2 regions of the Streptomyces sp. NPDC012827 genome follow, and region 1 is predicted to be linked to the other one. Evidence: riboswitches for the same ligand, from Rfam matches in the RefSeq annotation. Region 1 holds a riboswitch; the other holds the start of a gene.

Evidence for each region. Region 1 has a riboswitch for glycine ahead of gcvT (glycine cleavage system aminomethyltransferase GcvT). Riboswitches for the same ligand answer to the same signal wherever they lie in the genome.
Region 2: linked by a shared signal. The riboswitch ahead of gcvP (aminomethyl-transferring glycine dehydrogenase) and the one ahead of gcvT (glycine cleavage system aminomethyltransferase GcvT) in region 1 are both predicted to bind glycine.

The regions. Positions count from the first base shown of each region.
Region 1 is NZ_JBIBBY010000001.1:257,428-266,658, reverse strand. Features, by position in the region: gene glyA (serine hydroxymethyltransferase) at 1-279, opposite strand, end outside; gene gcvH (glycine cleavage system protein GcvH) at 310-687, opposite strand; gene gcvT (glycine cleavage system aminomethyltransferase GcvT) at 765-1,880, opposite strand; glycine riboswitch at 2,041-2,140, opposite strand; gene ACFY60_RS01165 (AAA family ATPase) at 2,288-2,968, shown strand; gene ACFY60_RS01160 (enhanced serine sensitivity protein SseB) at 3,087-3,827, shown strand; gene ACFY60_RS01155 (enhanced serine sensitivity protein SseB C-terminal domain-containing protein) at 3,892-4,683, shown strand; gene ACFY60_RS01150 (ABC transporter permease) at 5,045-6,061, shown strand; gene ACFY60_RS01145 (ABC transporter substrate-binding protein) at 6,170-7,930, shown strand; gene ACFY60_RS01140 (ABC transporter permease) at 8,045-9,043, shown strand; gene ACFY60_RS01135 (ABC transporter ATP-binding protein) at 9,040-9,231, shown strand, end outside.
Region 2 is NZ_JBIBBY010000006.1:459,684-468,914, reverse strand. Features, by position in the region: gene ACFY60_RS16775 (small basic family protein) at 1-3, shown strand, start outside; gene ACFY60_RS16770 (DUF881 domain-containing protein) at 9-1,061, shown strand; gene ACFY60_RS16765 (FHA domain-containing protein) at 1,141-2,082, shown strand; gene ACFY60_RS16760 (MerR family transcriptional regulator) at 2,111-2,851, shown strand; gene ACFY60_RS16755 (bifunctional nuclease family protein) at 2,905-3,372, shown strand; gene ACFY60_RS16750 (MerR family transcriptional regulator) at 3,557-4,174, shown strand; gene ACFY60_RS16745 (DNA polymerase IV) at 4,256-5,677, shown strand; gene ACFY60_RS16740 (PRC-barrel domain-containing protein) at 5,735-6,109, opposite strand; glycine riboswitch at 6,223-6,322, shown strand; gene gcvP (aminomethyl-transferring glycine dehydrogenase) at 6,502-9,231, shown strand, end outside.

The DNA of each region.
Region 1 (9,231 bases):
CACGTTGGCGTACTCGGCGCCGAACAGGTCCTTGATCCGGTCGATCGCGATCTGCTCGGCCACGTCGACGTGCTCGCAGCCGCCGTAGTAGCGGCGCCCGGGGTAGCCCTCGGCGTACTTGTTGGTGAGGACGGAGCCCTGCGCCTCCATGACGGCGACCGGAGCGAAGTTCTCCGAGGCGATCATCTCGAGGGTGGACTGCTGGCGGCGGAGCTCGGCGTCGACGGCGGCGGCGACGTCCGGGTCCAGCTCGTGGAGGGGAGTGTTCAGAAGCGACATGTTTCGATCCCTGGGGTCTCGGGCCCGGTCTCAGCCGGCGGAGAACTCGGCGTACTCGTCGGCGGAGAGCAGATCGTCCGGCGTCTCCGCGACGCGCACCTTGAACAACCAGCCACCCTCGAACGGAGCCGAGTTCACCAGGGACGGGTCGTCCACCACGTCCTGGTTGGACTCCACGACCTCACCCGTCACCGGGGAGTACAGGTCGCTCACGGACTTCGTCGACTCCAGCTCACCGCAGGTCTCGCCCGCGGTGACGGTGGTGCCGGCCGCCGGGAGATCGGCGTAGACGACATCGCCGAGCGCGTTGGCCGCGAACTCCGTGATGCCGACGGTCGCGACGCCGTCCACGGCGTCCGACAGCCACTCGTGCTCCTTGGTGTAACGCAGCTGCTGGGGGTTGCTCATGACCTGATTCTCCTGGATCGGGGGAGTGCGGATGTACGCGGGTCTTGCGTGGTGGGACGTGGTGTGAGACGAATCCGTCACTTCTGACGCTTGTAGAACGGCAGCGCGACCACCTGGTACGGCTCGTGGGTGCCGCGGATGTCCACCCCTACACCCTCGGTGCCGGGGGCGGCGTGCGCCGCGTCCACGTACGCCATGGCGATCGGCTTTCCGAGGGTCGGCGACGGGGCGCCGGAGGTGACCTCGCCGATCACCTCGCCGTTAGCGACCACGGACATCCCGGCGCGCGGGACGCGGCGGCCCTCGGCGACCAGGCCCACGAGCTTGCGCGGCGGGGCGGTCTCGGCGCGCTCGGCGGCGGCCTCCAGGGCCTTGCGGCCGACGAAGTCGCCCGGCTTCTCGAACTTCACGACCCGGCCGAGGCCGGCGTCGAAGGGGGTGAGGGAGGTGGTCAGCTCGTGACCGTAGAGCGGCATGCCCGCCTCCAGGCGGAGCGTGTCACGGCAGGACAGGCCGCAGGGGATCAGGCCCACGCCGGCGCCGGCCTCGGTCAGCGCCTTCCAGACGCCCTCCGCGTGCTCGGGCTTCAGGAACAGCTCGAAGCCGTCCTCGCCGGTGTAGCCGGTGCGGGCGATCAGGGCGGGCACCCCGGCGACCGTGCCGGGCAGGCCCGCGTAGTACTTCAGGCCGTCCAGGTCGGCGTCGGTGACCTGCCCGAGGATGCCGGGGGACTCCGGGCCCTGCACGGCGATCAGCGCGTACGCGTCGCGGTCGTCGCGGACCTCCGCGTCGAAGCCCTCCGCGCGGGCGACCAGGGCGTCCAGGACCACCTGCGCGTTGGAGGCGTTCGCCACGACCATGTACTCGGTCTCGCCGAGGCGGTAGACGATCAGGTCGTCCAGGATGCCGCCGTCCTCCTGGCAGATCATGGTGTAGCGGGCGCGGCCGTTGCCCACGGTGGAGATGTTGCCGACCAGGGCGTGATCCAGCAGGTCCACGGCCTGCGGGCCGGTGACGGTGATCTCGCCCATGTGGGAGAGGTCGAAGAGGCCGGCCCGGGTGCGCACGGCGGTGTGCTCGTCGCGCTCGCTGCCGTACCGCAGCGGCATGTCCCAGCCGGCGAAGTCGGTCATGGTCGCGCCCAGCGAACGATGGAGCGCGTCGAGGGCGGTGAGGCGGGGGGCAGTGCTCATGGGGTGGCTCCAGGGTCCCAAGGGCGTGATCGGTGACGAAAACACATGACGGGCGAGGACGTCCTCCCCATCTGTCATGGAACCTGAGAGGTTCACCGAGGGCATCCTCGGCTTGCACCTTGGGTGGGGACGCACCGGGCGTCCCGCTTTTCAGATCTGCCTCATCCACGCGGTACGGGGCCTGAGAGATTCAAGGGAGGGTCTTGCTCCTTCGGCGCCCGGACGCGCTCGGCGGTCCGGAACTCTCCCGCGCGGATTCGAGCGGCCGGTATGCGGTTGTACGGCGCTGAGCGCGCCTGGCGCGCACATCATTGCATGTGGTGTCGGCGGGGCAAATCGCTTGTCTGGGATTACCGCTTCTTTACACTTCGTGGGGAAGGGTCTCCCGAGACCCGACAGGGGGAGCGATGACGATCGAGCACACCGGCGCGTTCGCGGCCGGCACCGGCATACCGCCCCAGCGGGTGCCCGTTCGCGCCCGCGCGCGGACCCGCTCGCACGGCAGGGGACGGCTCCTGCGGGACCTGCGGGAGCGCGGCGGCCGGGGCCCCCGCGCCCTCACCTTCGCCGCCGGTGACCTGGTGGTCGTCTCCGGCCTGCCCGGCAGCGGCAAGTCCACCCTGATGAGACGGACCGCGCACGGCCGGGGCATCGACTCCCAGGACGCCCGCGAACGCTGGGAGGCCCGGATGCCGCGCCTCCTGCCGTACGCCCTCTACCGCCCCTTGGTCCGCGTCGCGCACTACGCCGGGCTGCGCCGCGCCCTGCGCGCCGGCGAGAGCGTGATCGTGCACGACTGCGGCACCCAGTCCTGGGTGCGCGGCTGGCTCGCCCGGGAGGCGCGGCGGCGCGGCCGCGCCCTCCACCTCGTCCTGCTCGACGTCGCCCCGGAGACCGCCCGGGCCGGCCAGCGCGAGCGCGGCCGTGGCGTCTCGGCCTACGCCTTCGCCCGCCACCGCCGGGCCGTCGGCCGGCTCCTCGACGCCGCCGCGGCGGGCACCCTGCCCCGCGGCTGCGCCTCGGTCACCCTGCTGGACCGGGACGCGGCGGGCGCGCTGCGGAAGATCGGCTTCCGGGAGGCGGCCTGAGCGCGGCTCCCCCGCGCTCGTACCCTTCTTTCAGGCCACACCGGCGGCGGGGCGGCGTTAGGGTGCTGCCGGGGACGGGCCGGGGGCGGCAGACCGCGCGAGAAGGGGACACAGGACCGTGGATGTGACGTGGCCGGGCAATGAGCTCGAAGAGGTGCTGGCCGCCTCGCTGGGCGACCCCGCCGCAGGCGGCCGGCTCGTCGAGGTGCTGGGCCGCAGCCCGGTCTGGGTGCCCCTGCCGAACGGCGGCGGACCCGACAGCACGGACCTGGACCTCGCCACCATGGAGATCGACGGCGCGGCCTACGTGCCCGTCTTCAGCTCCGAGCAGCAGTTCCTCGCCTGCGTCGGCCCCCACATGTCCTTCACCGTCGCCCCCGCCCGCGACTTCGCCCGCGGCCTGCCGCCCCAGCTCGGCATCGCCGTCAACCCCGGCGGCACCGTCGGCGTCCCGCTGCCCCCGCCCGCCGTGGCCGAACTCTGCCGGGTCGGCCGCACCCCGCTCGACGGCCCCGCCAGCGGCGGCCGCGTCCGCCTCTTCGAGCCCGACTGGCAGGACGACCCCGTCGACTTCCTCGCCGCCGCCTCCGCCGAGTTCGAGGCCACCGGGATCGTCACCACGGCCCGCCGCACCCTCGCCAGCGTCGAGGGCACCGAGCCGGCCCTCTTCATCGGTGTGCAGCTCGTCTCCCTGGACGGCGTCGACCGCACCGCGCCCCTGGACGCCCTCGGGCGCGCCCTGGGCCGCGTCGAGGTCGCCTGGCCCGTCAACCTCATCCTCCTCGACATGGCCCAGGACCCCGTCGGCGACTGGATGCTGGAGCGGGTGCGTCCCTTCTACCGGCGTGCCGCCGGGTGAGCGCCCCGCTGTCTAAGCTGAACCGATTCGAGCGAGCCGTACGACAAGAGGGGCGGAACCCAGGGTGAGCGCGTCAGGCACCGCCGCGGCCGGGCAGGTCGAGCACATGCTGCGCCAGGTGGCGCCCGGACGCTACGACGCGTACGAGCGGCTGCTCCACGCCCTCGCCGACGGCGAGGTGTGGATGCTGCTCTGGCAGGGTTCGGCCGGGTCGCCCGACGCGCAGTACGGGAACATGGAGGTCGACGGCTTCGGCTACGCCCCCTGCGTCACCTCCCCCCAGGAGCTGGCGGCCTCCGGCTGGAACCGTGCCCACGAGCGCGTCACGGGCCGGGAGATCGCCCGCGCCCTCTACCCCGACCGCTGGGGCGTCTGGCTGAATCCGCACGCCCCCGGCGGCGGTGTCGGCATCCCCTGGGCCGATCTGCGCCGGATCGCCACCGGCCTGGACCGGATGCCCGCGGGGCCGCTCAGGGTCGGCGAGCCCGCCGTGGAGATCCCGCAGTTCTACGCCCTGCTCACGCACACCGCCCACCGCACCCCGGCCGTCCGCTCGCTGCGCCGCGGCTGGGTGCAGCCCGCGCTCGGCTCGCCCTACCTGGTCATCGGGCTCGATCTGTACGACACCTCGGCGGCGGCCGTCGAGGAGGTGCGGGCGATGATGCGCCAGGCGATCGGCGCCGTCCCCGAGGGCCTGCCCGTCTCCACGGTCGCCCTCTCCGACGCGTACGACCCCGTGGCACTCTGGCTCCGGGCGAACGCCCGGCCCTTCTACGACCGCGAGGCCCACGGCGGGCGCGGTTCCGCGTCCGTGCCCGGTTACGGATATCCGCCCCCCGCGCCGTCCGGATACTGAGACGGCCCTCCTGTCCCGCCCGGACCGCCGGCCTCCGGAGTCCCGCTCCGGGGGCCTTCGTTCGCCCCAATTCACCACGCCGAAGCAGGAGTTGGGCGACATGTCCGATTGCGCGGAAGAGGGACCCGGTTGGTCCGCTCAGATGATCACGACGTCCGGATAACGGAAGTCACAGCACCGCATCACGGTTGCGCAAACATTCACCTCCAGGTCTGGCGGGTGATCGCGGACACATTGAAGACTCCCCGGAACACCGGGCGTTCGGCTCCGTTCGAGCCACAGCCCAGCAGTTGTTCCACCGAGCCGCTACCCGCGGCGGGCAAGGGCCGGCTACCGGCGGCCGAGAGGGGTCCTCACCACGATGACGGCACCACTGCACGAGACGAGTGCGGCCGAGTCGACCGCAACCGTCGACGGCGCGCCCGACGCCCCCGGCACTCCCGGCACCGGCAAGGCGATCGAGGGCCGCTCGCCCTGGCAGATCGCCTGGACCCGGCTCAAGCGCGACAAACTCGCCCTCGCCGGCGGCTTCGTCGTGGTCTTCCTCATCCTCGTCGCCCTCTTCGCCCCGGTCATCGTCGGCCTCCTCGGCCACCCGCCGGACGAGTTCCACGAGGACCAGATCGACCCGCTGTTCGGCACGCCGATCGGCTCCTTCGGCGGCATGAGCTCGGAGTTCCTCCTCGGCGTCGAGCCCGTCAACGGCCGTGACGTCTTCAGTCGCATCGTCTACGGCGCCCGCATCTCGCTGCTCGTGGCCTGCCTCGCCGCCCTCTTCGCCGTCTTCCTCGGCACCGTCCTCGGCATCGTCGCCGGCTACTTCGGCGGCTGGGTCGACGCCGCCGTCAGCCGCGTCATGGACGTCATGCTCGCCTTCCCGCAGCTCCTCTTCACCATCGCCCTGGTCTCGGTGCTGCCCAACGAGCTCCTCGGGCTCGACGGCTCGGGCGTCCGCATCGCCGCCCTGGTGCTCGTGATCGGCTTCTTCGGCTGGCCGTACGTGGGCCGCATCGTCCGCGGCCAGACGCTCTCGCTGCGCAACCGCGAGTACGTCGAGGCCGCCCAGAGCCTCGGCGCGGGCCGCCTCTACATCCTCCGCAAGGAGCTGCTGCCCAACCTGATCGCGCCGATCACCGTCTACGCGACGCTCATGATCCCGACCAACATCCTCACCGAAGCGGCCCTGAGCTTCCTCGGCGCGGGCGTGAAGCCCCCCACCGCTTCCTGGGGGCAGATGCTGTCGACGGCCATCACCACCTACGAGGCGGACCCGCTGTTCATGGTGTTCCCCGGCCTCGCGATCTTCATCACCGTCCTGGCGTTCAACCTCTTCGGCGACGGCGTGCGCGACGCGCTCGACCCGAAGGGCTCCCGCTGACCTGACGCCCACGCCACGCAAGACCCGCCCCTGCCGCTGGCGACAGGAGGCTCATCCCCATCGGCGGCCCGCCGTACGGCCGCCACGATTCCGGAGGTTGCTGGACCCATGCTGAAGAGTTCTCAGCGCAGAATCGCCGCGGGCGCGCTGCTCGCCGCGGCCACGATGGTCGTCACCACCGCCTGCGGCGGGGGCAACGGCGACGGCGGCGGCAGCAAGGGCAAGGGTGACCTCGTCTTCAACGGCGCGGTCAACAAGGTCCTCAACCCCTCGGACAAGAAGGGCGGCGAGCTGAAGTTCATCGGCTCGCAGGAGGCCGACAGCTGGGACCCGCAGCGCGGCTACTACGGCTTCGTCTGGGACTTCGCCCGCTACTACACCCGCCAGCTGGTCACCTTCAAGGCCGCCCCGGGTGCCGCCTCCACCGAGCTCGTCGCCGACCTCGCCACCGACACCGGCAAGGTCTCGCCCGACGGCCTGACCTACACCTTCACGCTGAAGGAGGGGGTGACCTGGGAGGACGGCAAGCCGATCACCTCCAAGGACATCAAGTACGGCATCGAGCGCATCTGGGCCCAGGACGTCATCTCCGGCGGCCCGATCTACCTCCAGCAGGTGCTCGACCCGAAGGCCGAGTACAAGGGCCCGTACAAGGACAGCACCCCGGACAAGCTCGGCCTCAAGGCGATCGAGACGCCGGACGACAAGACCATCGTCTTCAAGCTGCCGGCCCCCAACGGCGACTTCCTCCAGATGCTGGCCATGCCGGCCGCCTCCCCGGTCCGCAAGGACAAGGACACCGGCGCCAAGTACGGCCTGAAGCCGTTCTCCTCCGGCCCGTACAAGTGGCAGTCGTACACGCCGAACAAGTCCATCAAGCTCGTCCGCAACGACAAGTGGGACGCCAAGACGGACACCGTCCGCAAGGCCCTGCCGGACAGCATCAGCGTCACGTTCACCACGAACGCCGACGACATGGACAACCGCCTCGTCGAGGGCGAGTACGACCTCGACATCAACGCGACCGGTGTCGGCGCCGCCGCCCGCCAGAAGGTCCTGCAGCGCCACAACGAGAACGTGGACAACCCGCAGACCGGCTTCATCCGGTACGCGGTCTTCCCGCAGACGGTCACGCCGAACATCGAGTGCCGCAAGGCCATGATCTACGCGGCCGACTCCAAGTCCCTCCAGACCGCCCGCGGCGGCCCGCAGGGCGGCGGCGACATCGCCACCAACATGCTCCCGCCGGCCATCAAGGGCGCCGACCCGAAGGCCGACCCGTACGGCAAGCTCAGCGGCAAGCCCGACATCGCGAAGGCCAAGGAGGCCCTCGCCAAGTGCGGCAAGCCGAACGGCTTCAAGACCACGATCGCGGTCCGCAACAACAAGAAGATCGAGATCGCCACCGCCGAGTCCCTCCAGCAGTCGCTGCGGGCCGTCGGCATCGACGCCCAGATCGACCTGTTCGACGGCGCCCAGACGTCCGGCATCATCGGCTCGCCGAAGGTCGTCAAGAGCAAGGGCTACGGCATCATCATCATGGGCTGGGGCGCCGACTTCCCGACCGGCCAGGGCTTCCTCCAGCCGCTGGTCGACGGCCGCTTCATCCTCCAGAGCGGCAACAACAACTTCTCGGAGCTGAACGACCCGGCCATCAACGGCCTGTTCGACAAGGCGCTGAAGGAGACCGACCCGGTCAAGGCGGGCGAGCTCTACAAGCAGATCAACACGAAGGTCTCGGAGGCCGCGGTCTACCTGCCCTTCACCCACGAGAAGAACATCATCTGGCGCAGCTCCCGGCTGACCAACGTCTACACGGCGGACGCCTACAACGGCCGCTACGACTACGCGTCGCTCGGCGTCAAGTAATCCGACCCGTTTCAACGGCGCACCACCCGCCGCCAGGTCCGAAGGGCAGGTGATGGCCGCGCGCGGTGGCCGGGGCTCCCCACCGGGGGCCCCGGCCACCGCCCGGCCGACCGCATGCTTGCATACATAGTCCGACGGCTCTTCGCCGTCGTCGTGATGCTGCTCGTCGTCACTCTCGTGACGCTCAGCATCTTCTTCCTCATCCCCAAGATGACCGGCAGCGACCCTGCCGCGATGTTCGTCGGCAAGCAGGCGGATCCGGCTTCCATCGAGGCCATCCGGCAGAAGCTGGGCCTGGACGAGCCGATCCTGGTGCAGTTCTGGCACTTCGTGTCCGGCATCTTCGTCGGCCGTGACTACACGGGCGGCGGCTCCACCATCCACTGCGCGGCCCCGTGCTTCGGCTACTCGTTCCGCACCGAGCAGGACGTGTGGACGATGATGGTCGACGCCTTCCCCGTCACCTTCTCCATGGTGCTGGGCGCCGCGGCGCTCTGGCTGGTCCTCGGCATCTCCGCGGGTGTGATCTCCGCGCTGAAGCGCGGCACGATCGTCGACCGCACGGCGATGATGACCGCCCTCGCCGGCGTCTCGCTGCCGATCTTCTTCACCGGCATGCTGGCGATGTTCGTCTTCCGCACCCAGCTCGGCTGGCTCAACGCCTCGTACGTGCCGATCACCGAGTCCTTCGGCGGCTGGTTCGGCGGCCTGATCCTGCCCTGGGTCACCCTCGCCTTCCTCTACGCGGCCATGTACGCGCGGCTCACCCGCGCCACCATGCTGGAGGTCCTCGGCGAGGACTACATCCGCACCGCCCGGGCCAAGGGCCTGACCGAGCCGGTCGTGCTCCGCAAGCACGCCATGCGCTCCACCATGACCCCCATCCTGACCATCTTCGGCATGGACCTCGGCGCCCTCGTCGGCGGCGCGATCCTGACCGAGACCACGTTCAACCTCCAGGGCCTCGGCTGGATGGCCATCAAGGGCGTGAGCGAGCGAGACCTGCCGCTGATCCTGGCCGTCACGCTCGTCACCGCGTCCTGTGTGGTCATCGCCAACCTCGTCGTGGACCTGCTGTACGCGGTGATCGACCCCCGAGTGAGGCTCGCATGACGGACAAGCTGACGAAGACCGGCGCGGCGGTCGGTGAGCCGGTCGCCACGGGGAAGTCCGCCCCCTCCGACGCCTTCCTCGACGTACGCGACCTGAAGATCCACTTCCCGACCGACGACGGCCTGGTCAAGTCCGTCGACGGCCTCACCTTCCAGCTGGAGAAGGGCAGGACCCTCGGCATCGTCGGC
Region 2 (9,231 bases), on a different contig from region 1:
TGAGGCCGATGAGCGAGCAGCCCGAGCGCCCCGAGAACGCCGGCGACCCCCGCGCCTCCGGGGACGCCGAGACACCCCGCCCCGCGAGCGGCGCCGGTACGCCCGAGGGACCGCGCGTCCCCGGGAACCCGAGCGATCCCGGGGCTCCCCGCACCCCCGAGGCCCCGGCCGGAAGCGGAAACCTCCCGCCCGCCGGGCAGCCCGGCCCGGCCGGTGCCCCGGGAGTCGGCGCCGAGTCGCCGCGCCCCGCTTCAGGGGGCCCCGCGCCCGCCGCGGCGCCCCTGCCGCCCGCCGCCCCCGCCGTACCCCCCGTCCCGCCGCCCGCGGCCCCCGCCGCCGAGCCGCTGGGACGGCGGCGGCTCGCCGACGCGCTGTGGCCGCCCCGCGTCACCCGGGCCCAACTCGTCGTCGCCCTCCTGCTGTTCGTCCTCGGTCTGGGACTCGCCATCCAGGTCTCCTCGACCAGCGACAACAGCGCCCTGCGCGGGGCCCGGCAGGAGGACCTCGTCCGCATCCTCGACGAACTCGACGACAGGACCCAGCGCCTGGAGGACGAGAAGGCCCGCCTGGAGCAGCAGCGGTCGGAGCTGGAGTCCAGCTCCGACCAGGCCGAGGAGGCCCGCAAGCAGACCCAGGAGAAGGAACGCCAGCTCGGCATCCTGGCCGGCACCGTCGCCGCCGAGGGTCCCGGCATCACCCTCACCGTCACCGACCCGGCCGGGGCCGTCGAGTCCGACATGCTCCTCGACGCCATCCAGGAGCTCCGCGCGGCCGGTGCGGAGGCGATCCAGGTCAACGGCGTCCGCGTCGTCGCGGACAGCTATTTCACCGGTAGTGGTGACGAGATGCGGATCGATGGAACGAAGGTGGCCGCTCCGTACGTCTTCAAGGTCATCGGCAAGCCGGAGGATCTCGAGCCCGCGCTCAACATCCCCGGCGGTGTCGTCCAGACCCTGGAGAAGGAGCAGGCCACGGCCACGGTGGAGCGGTCGGCGAAGATCGTCGTCGACGCCTTGCGACCCGCGAAGCGGCCTGACTACGCTCGGTCGTCCTCGCAGTGAGAGGGGCGAGGGGGGTCCCGCGACATGGGCTCGGCGTTGCGGGGGGTCGGCGCACCACAACGGTGGTGCGTGGTGGAAACTGTCCGGAGGATACGGACGTTGTGAAGGTGTCCGGGTCGGCAGGTGTGATGGATCTCGGTTCGTCCTGCCCCACGGGCGGGTCTGTTTCGGTCAAGGGGAATCGCCCGTGAAGTTGTTTGCGAAGTTGTTCGGCAAGAGCGCACGCGAGGACGGCGGCAACGCCAGGCACCGCGCGCAGCGCCACGCCCAGAGCGAGGAACAGGGTGGCGAGCGCCCCCTCTTCCGTGACGAGGTCGGTGGCCGGGGGGGTGACATTCCGGGCACACAGGGCGCGTCTTCTGTTGACCCTGCCGGGGCCGCCCGCATAGGTTTCGGAGAACCATCAACCTCAAGTACGGGTGGAGGGTTCAACCCCGATCCGTATGCGACACAGACCTCCGCGGGGCAGCCGCGGCAGGAGGATGCGTCCATGCCGGTGTGTACGAGGTGCGGTCACCGCAACGCGGCCGACAGCCGCTTCTGCTCCCACTGCGGCGCGCCGCTGCGGGGCGGGGTCGCCGCCGAGCGGGCGTCCGAGACGACGTCGACGATCTCCATCTCGGGGCTCGAGGCGTACGACTCGGAGACCACCGGCCAGATCGCGATGCCGTCGCTGTCCCCCGAGGCACTGGCGGCCGTCGAGGCGCTGCCGCCGGGCTCCGCGCTCCTCGTGGTGCGCCGCGGCCCGAACTCGGGCAGCCGGTTCCTCCTGGACGGCGAGTTGACCACGGCGGGACGTCACCCGCAGAGCGACATCTTCCTCGACGACGTGACGGTCTCCCGCCGCCATGTGGAGTTCCGCCGGGGACAGGACGGCACCTTCACGGTGTCGGACGTGGGCAGCCTCAACGGCACCTATGTGAACCGCGAGCCCATCGAGTCCGTGGTTCTGTCCAACGGCGACGAGGTGCAGATCGGCAAGTACCGGCTGGTCTTCCACTCGAGCCAGCGGGGCGCCTGACGTCCCGGAGAACCTTCAGGGAAGGTCCATGCTGCGAACACCGACGGGCGGTGCCGGTTCCGGCGCCGCCGGCGCGGGCGACCGGCTGGTCAGCATCGGTACGGTGCTCAACCAGCTGCGCGACGAGTTTCCCGAAGTGACGATCTCCAAGATCCGGTTCCTGGAGGCCGAAGGCCTGGTCGAGCCCCGGCGCACGGCCTCCGGGTACCGGAAGTTCAGCCCGCAGGACGTCGAGCGGCTCGCTCGGATCCTGCGGATGCAGCGGGACCACTACCTTCCGCTGAAGGTGATCCGCGAGCATCTCGACGCCCTGGCCCGGGGCGAGCGGATCGCGCTGCCGGTGCCCGGCCGCCGCGACCCGGCGGCCGACGACGACCCGGCCGACCAGGAGCGGCCGACGGCCGCGCGGATCGGCAGGGCCGAGCTGCTGGCCGCCACCGGGGTCGGCGAGAGCGAACTCGCCGAATGGGAGTCCTACGGTCTGATCGCGGAGACGACGGGCGGCGGCTACGACGCCGGGACCGTGACCGTGGCACGGCTCGTCGCGGACCTCGGGAGGTTCGGTCTCGAACCCCGCCACCTGCGTGGTGTCAAGGCGGCCGCGGACCGCGAGGCGGGGCTGGTGGAGCAGGTGGTCGCGCCGCTGCGCCGGCACCGGAATCCGCAGACCAGAGCCCATGCGGAGGCCACCGCGAAAGAGCTCGCGACCCTCTCCGTACGGCTCCACGCGGCACTGGTCCAGACCGCGCTCGGGGTCCGCCTGCCGTGATCTTGTCCGGGCCCGACTATCCAAACCGGTCGGGCACGTCCTAGGGTTGCTGTGTGAACGAGCTCGACGTTGTGGGTGTCCGGGTCGAAATGCCCTCGAACCAGCCGATCGTGCTCCTGCGCGAAGTGGGAGGCGATCGCTACCTCCCCATCTGGATCGGACCGGGGGAGGCGACGGCCATCGCCTTCGCCCAGCAGGGCATGGCGCCGCCGAGGCCGCTGACGCACGACCTGTTCAAGGACGTGCTGGAAGCCGTCGGCCAGGAGCTGACGCAGGTCCGCATCACCGATCTGAGGGACGGGGTCTTCTATGCCGAGCTGGTCTTCGCCAGCGGCGTGGAGGTGAGTGCCCGGCCGTCGGACGCGATAGCGCTGGCGCTGCGGATGGGTACGCCGATCTTCGGCAGTGACGGTGTCCTGGACGACGCCGGCATCGCGATCCCGGACGAGCAGGAGGACGAGGTGGAGAAGTTCCGCGAGTTCCTCGACCAGATCTCACCGGAGGACTTCGGGAGCCAGTGACCGACGGCCGGGAGCCGTTCGCGGGGCGCTGTCAGAGCATTCGAGTAGCCTTTCCCCGGAGAGGGACACGGGAAACCACCCTCAGGGTGATTATCACTCGGCGTGCCGAGTGTGGCGATCGTTGACGCACCCCAAGTGACTGCCTACCTTCGTGTGGGCAGGTCAAGGACGGAGGGTCGGCGTGATGAGCAGCGCGGACGGTACGGCAGGGAGCTCCCTCGGACGCGTGTCCGGAGAGAGCGGGCCGTATCCGCTTCACGACAGGGTGGGCGACTTCGGCACGGACGCGGGTGAGGGCCTGGCGGACGACGCCGTGGGCTACCGCGGTCCGACGGCCTGTGCGGCGGCCGGCATCACCTACCGCCAACTGGACTACTGGGCGCGCACCGGGCTCGTGGAGCCGAGCGTGCGGCCCGCCTACGGGTCGGGGACACAGCGGCTGTACAGCTTCCGCGACGTCGTCGTCCTGAAGATCGTCAAGCGTTTTCTCGACACGGGCGTGGCCCTGCAGAACATCCGGGCCGCCGTCCAGCACCTGCGGGCGCGGGGCTTTCGGGACCTCGAGCGCATGACGCTCATGAGCGACGGTGCCACCGTGTACGAGTGCTCCTCGCCCGACGAGGTGGTGAGCCTCCTCCAGGGCGGTCAGGGCGTCTTCGGCATCGCCGTGGGCGTCGTCTGGCGCGAGGTGGAGGCGGCCCTCTCGCAGCTGCACGGTGAGCGGGTCGACACCGGTGAGACGCTGATCGGGCACAATCCGGGCGACGAGCTGGCCCGCCGGCGGCGCGACCGGGCCGTCTGAGCCCGCGGCACGGCGGCACCGGGTCCGGCCGGTCTCCTGTCGGTGGGGCCGATGTCAGTGGCATGGGGCAGCATCGGAGGCGTGAGAGCCGCGCCGACGATCCTGCATCTGGACATGGATGCGTTCTTCGCCGCCGCCGAACAGGCGGCGAAGCCAAGCCTGCGCGGAAAACCGGTGATCGTCGGCGGTCTCGGGCCGCGTGGCGTGGTGGCCACCGCCTCCTACGAGGCGCGGCGCTTCGGGGTGCACTCCGCCATGCCGATGGGGCAGGCGCGGCGGCTCGCGCCGAACGCCGCCTATCTGGTGGCGCGCTTCGCCTTCTACCGGTCGATCAGCGAGCAGGTGATGGAGCTGCTCGGGCGGCTGTCGCCGCTCGTGGAGCCGCTGAGCCTGGACGAGGCCTTCGTCGACCTGGAGGCCGGGGGAGTGGCCGACGACAGCGCGAGCGCGCGGGCCGCCGGGGAGCGGCTGCGGGCCGACATCCTGGCCACCACCGGCCTGACCGGTTCCGTCGGGCTCGCCGGATCCAAGATGATCGCCAAGATCGCCTCGGAGGAGGCCAAGCCGGACGGGCTCGTCCTCATCGAGCCGGGTACCGAGCGGGAGCTCCTCGGGCCCCGCTCGGTACGGATCCTGCCCGGCGTCGGTCCGGCCACCGGGGAGCATCTGCGACGAGCCGGGATGACCACGGTCGGAGACCTGGCGGAGGCCGGTGAGGACGAGCTCGTACGGCTCCTGGGGAAGGCGCACGGAGCCTCGCTGTACCGGATGGCCCAGGGGTACGACGACCGGCCCGTGGTGGCCGAGCGGGACGCGAAGTCGGTGTCGGTCGAGGACACCTTCGACGTGGACCTGCACGACCGGGTGCGGATCCGTACGGAGGTGGAGCGGCTCGCCGAGCGGTGCGTGGGGCGGCTGCGCGCCTCGGGGCACTCGGGGCGGACCATCGTGCTCAAGGTGCGGCGCTACGACTTCTCGACGCTGACCCGCTCCGAGACGCTGCGCGGGCCCACCGACGACCCGGTGGTGGTGCGGGAGGCGGCCGCCCGGCTCCTGGAGGCGGTGGACACCACGGGCGGGGTGCGGCTTCTGGGGGTGGGGGTCAGCGGTCTCGCCGACTACACGCAGGAGGATCTCTTCGCCCAGTTCGCGGAGGCGGCACAGGCCACGGTCGGCGGGCGGGACACCGGGGAGGCCGAGGCCGCCGCGGCCCAGCCGGCCGCCTCGCCGCCGGGCGGCCCCGGGCAGGCCGCTCCGGCCGAGGAGCGGCGCTGGTCCCCGGGGCAGGACGTACGGCACGCCGTGCACGGGGCGGGCTGGGTCCAGGGCAGCGGGGTCGGGCGCGTCACCGTCCGCTTCGAGGAGCCCTGGTCCGCGCCGGGGCGGGTGCGGACCTTCGCCGTGGACGATCCGGATCTGGAGCCGTCCGAGCCGCTCCCGCTGGTGCGCGGGACCGGTGGACCGGAGCGCGTGGAGGCGGCGGGTGGCGGAGCGGCGGCCTGACGCGTCGCCGAGCCCCCGAACCCGTACGCCCGGCGGCCTGACGCGGTGCGCGGGTTCTCAGGGGCCGTCCTGGCCCGCCAGGCGCCCGAAGTCCGTGTCCGGGGCGTCGCCGGGCGGGGGCGGCAGGGCGAGGCTGTAGTGACGGTAGAGCTGGAGCTCCTGCTCGGGGGAGAGGTGCCGGCCGACGCCGAAGTCGGGGGCGTCCTTGATCAGCGACCGCTCGTACGGGACGTGGAGCCCGTCGTCGACCAGTTCGCTCGGCGCCAGGGGGACGAAGGCGTCCCGGCTGAAGAGGCCCGTGCGGACGGCGGCCCACTCCGGGACGCCGGTCGCGTCGTCCAGGTACACCTCGTCCACCGTCCCGATTCTGTGTCCGTTCCGGTCGTACGCCTTGCGGCCGATCAGGCTGCGCGGATCGATGTCGGTCTGCACGGTCCCTCCAACTGGTCGCAACTGCTCCACACCCCTACGAAAGTGCACATCCGAGATGTCGGCCACTTGAGCGATGGGCGGCACAACCGCGCTGGTAGGCTGGCTGTGGCTGTCGACCCCGTGCGGGAGAGTCCCCCGGAGAAAACTTTCCGGTGGCGCCGAAGGAGCAAATCCTCCCCGGAATCTCTCAGGCCCCTGTACCGCGCGGACGAGGTCACTCTGGAAAGCAGAGCGGGAGTCCGACGGCATCCGCTCTCACCGACGGTGAAAGCCGGCGTGCCCCCGTGGCGTGCCGGTGAAGCTCTCAGGTTGAGATGACAGAGGGGGAGGCCGTCCGGGCACCCGCGCCGTGGTGCCCCTCGCAGGTCGTGACGACCAGGAGGCCCCCGCACATGACCGCCAACCGCATCCCGCTCTCCGAGCTCGAGCAGGGCATTCCCTTCGAGCAGCGGCACATCGGCCCCGACGCCGAGGCGCGCGCCAAGATGCTCGCCCAGGTCGGGTACGGCTCGCTGGACGAGCTCACCGCCGCCGCGGTGCCGGACGTGATCAAGAACGCCGAGGCACTGGGGCTGCCCGGTGCCCGGACGGAGGCCGAGGTCCTCGCCGAGCTGCGCGACCTCGCCGACCGCAACCAGGTCCTCGCCCCGATGATCGGTCTCGGCTACTACGGGACCTTCACCCCGCCGGTGATCCTGCGGAACGTGATGGAGAACCCCGCCTGGTACACGGCGTACACCCCGTACCAGCCGGAGATCTCCCAGGGCCGCCTGGAGGCCCTGCTGAACTTCCAGACCATGGTCGCCGACCTGACCGGTCTGCCCACCTCGGGCGCCTCCCTCCTCGACGAGAGCACCGCCGCCGCCGAGGCCATGGCGCTCTCGCGGCGCGTCGGCAAGGTCAAGAACGGCGTCTTCGTCGTCGACGCCGACGCCCTGCCGCAGACCATCGCGGTCATCCGGACGCGGGCCGAACCGACCGGGGTCGAGGTCGTCGTCACCGACCTGTCCGCCGGCATCCCGGCCGAGATCGCCGAGCGCGGCGTCTTCGGCGTGCTGCTGCAGTACCCGGGCGCCTCCGGTGCCGTGCGGGACATCAAGCCGGTCATCGACCAGGCCCACGAGCTCGGCGCGATCGTCACCGTCGCCGCCGACCTGCTCGCCCTCACGCTGCTCGCCTCGCCCGGCTCCCTCGGCGCCGACATCGCCGTCGGCACCACCCAGCGCTTCGGCGTGCCGATGGGCTTCGGCGGCCCGCACGCCGGCTACATGGCCGTCCAGGACAAGCACGCCCGCTCCCTTCCCGGCCGTCTCGTCGGCGTCTCCGTCGACGCCGACGGCAACCGCGCCTACCGCCTGGCCCTGCAGACCCGCGAGCAGCACATCCGCCGCGAGAAGGCCACCAGCAACATCTGCACCGCCCAGGTCCTGCTCGCCGTCATGGCCGGCATGTACGCCGTCTACCACGGTCCGGACGGTCTCAAGCAGATCGCCGAGCGCACCCACCGGTACGCCGCGATCCTCGCCGCCGGTCTGCGCGCCGGAGGCGTGGAGCTCGTCCAGGGCGCCTTCTTCGACACCCTGACCGCCCGCGTCCCGGGCCGCGCCGACGCGGTCGTGGCCGCCGCCCGCGAGGCCGGTGTCAACCTGTACCGCGTCGACGCCGACCGCGTGTCGATGTCCTGCGACGAGACCACCACCCGCGCCCAGCTCGCCGCCGTGTGGGGCGCCTTCGGCGTCACCGCCGACGTCGAGGCGCTCGACGCGGTCACCGAGAACGCGCTGCCCGCCGACGCGCTGCGCTCCGACGCGTACCTGACCCACCCGGTCTTCCACGCGCACCGCTCCGAGACCTCGATGCTGCGCTACCTGCGCAGGCTGGCCGACCGCGATTACGCGCTCGACCGCGGCATGATCCCGCTGGGGTCCTGCACCATGAAGCTCAACGCGACGACCGAGATGGAGTCGGTGACCTGGCCCGAGTTCGGCCAGATCCACCCCTTCGCCCCGGTCGAGCAGGCGCAGGGCTACCTCACGCTCATCACCGAGCTGGAGGAGCGCCTCGCCGAGGTCACCGGCTACGACAAGGTCTCCCTCCAGCCGAACGCCGGCTCGCAGGGCGAGCTCGCGGGTCTCCTCGCGGTCCGCGCCTACCACCGCGCCAACGGCGACGAGCAGCGCACGGTCTGCCTCATCCCCTCCTCCGCGCACGGCACCAACGCCGCCTCCGCCGTGATGGCCGGCATGAAGGTCGTCGTCGTCAGGACCGCCGACGACGGCGAGGTCGACGTCGAGGACCTGCGCGCCAAGATCGCGCAGTACCGCGACGAGCTGTCTGTCCTGATGATCACCTACCCGTCGACGCACGGCGTCTTCGAGGAGCACGTCGCGGACATCTGCGCCGAGGTGCACGAGGCCGGCGGCCAGGTGTACGTCGACGGCGCCAACCTCAACGCGCTGGTCGGCCTCGCCAAGCCGGGCAAGTTCGGCGGCGACGTCTCGCACCTGAACCTGCACAAGACCTTCTGCATCCCGCACGGCGGCGGCGGCCCCGGCGTCGGCCCGGTCGCGGTGCGCGAGCACCTCGCCCCGTACCTGCCCAACCACCCGCTCCAGCCCACCGCGGGCCCCGAGACCGGCGTCGGGCCCATCTCGGCCGCGCCGTGGGGTTCCGCCGGCATCCTGCCGATCTCCTGGTCGTACGTCCGCCTCATGGGCGGCGAGGGCCTCAAGCGCGCCACGCAGGTCGCCGTCCTCGCGGCGAACTACATCGCCAAGCGCCTGGAGCCGCACTACCCGGTGCTCTACACCGGTCCGGCCGGACTGGTCGCCCACGAGTGCATCGTGGACCTGCGCCCGCTCTCCAAGGCGACCGGGGTCAGCGTCGACGACATCGCCAAGCGCCTGATCGACTACGGCTTCCACGCGCCGACCATGTCCTTCCCGGTCGCCGGCACGCTGATGATCGAGCCCACCGAGTCCGAGGACCTGGCCGAGCTCGACCGTTTCTGCGACACGATGATCGCGATCCGGGCCGAGATCGAGAAGGTCGCCTCCGGCGTGTGGCCGGCGGACGACAACCCGCTGCGCAACGCCCCGCACACCGCCGCCGCGCTGGGTGGC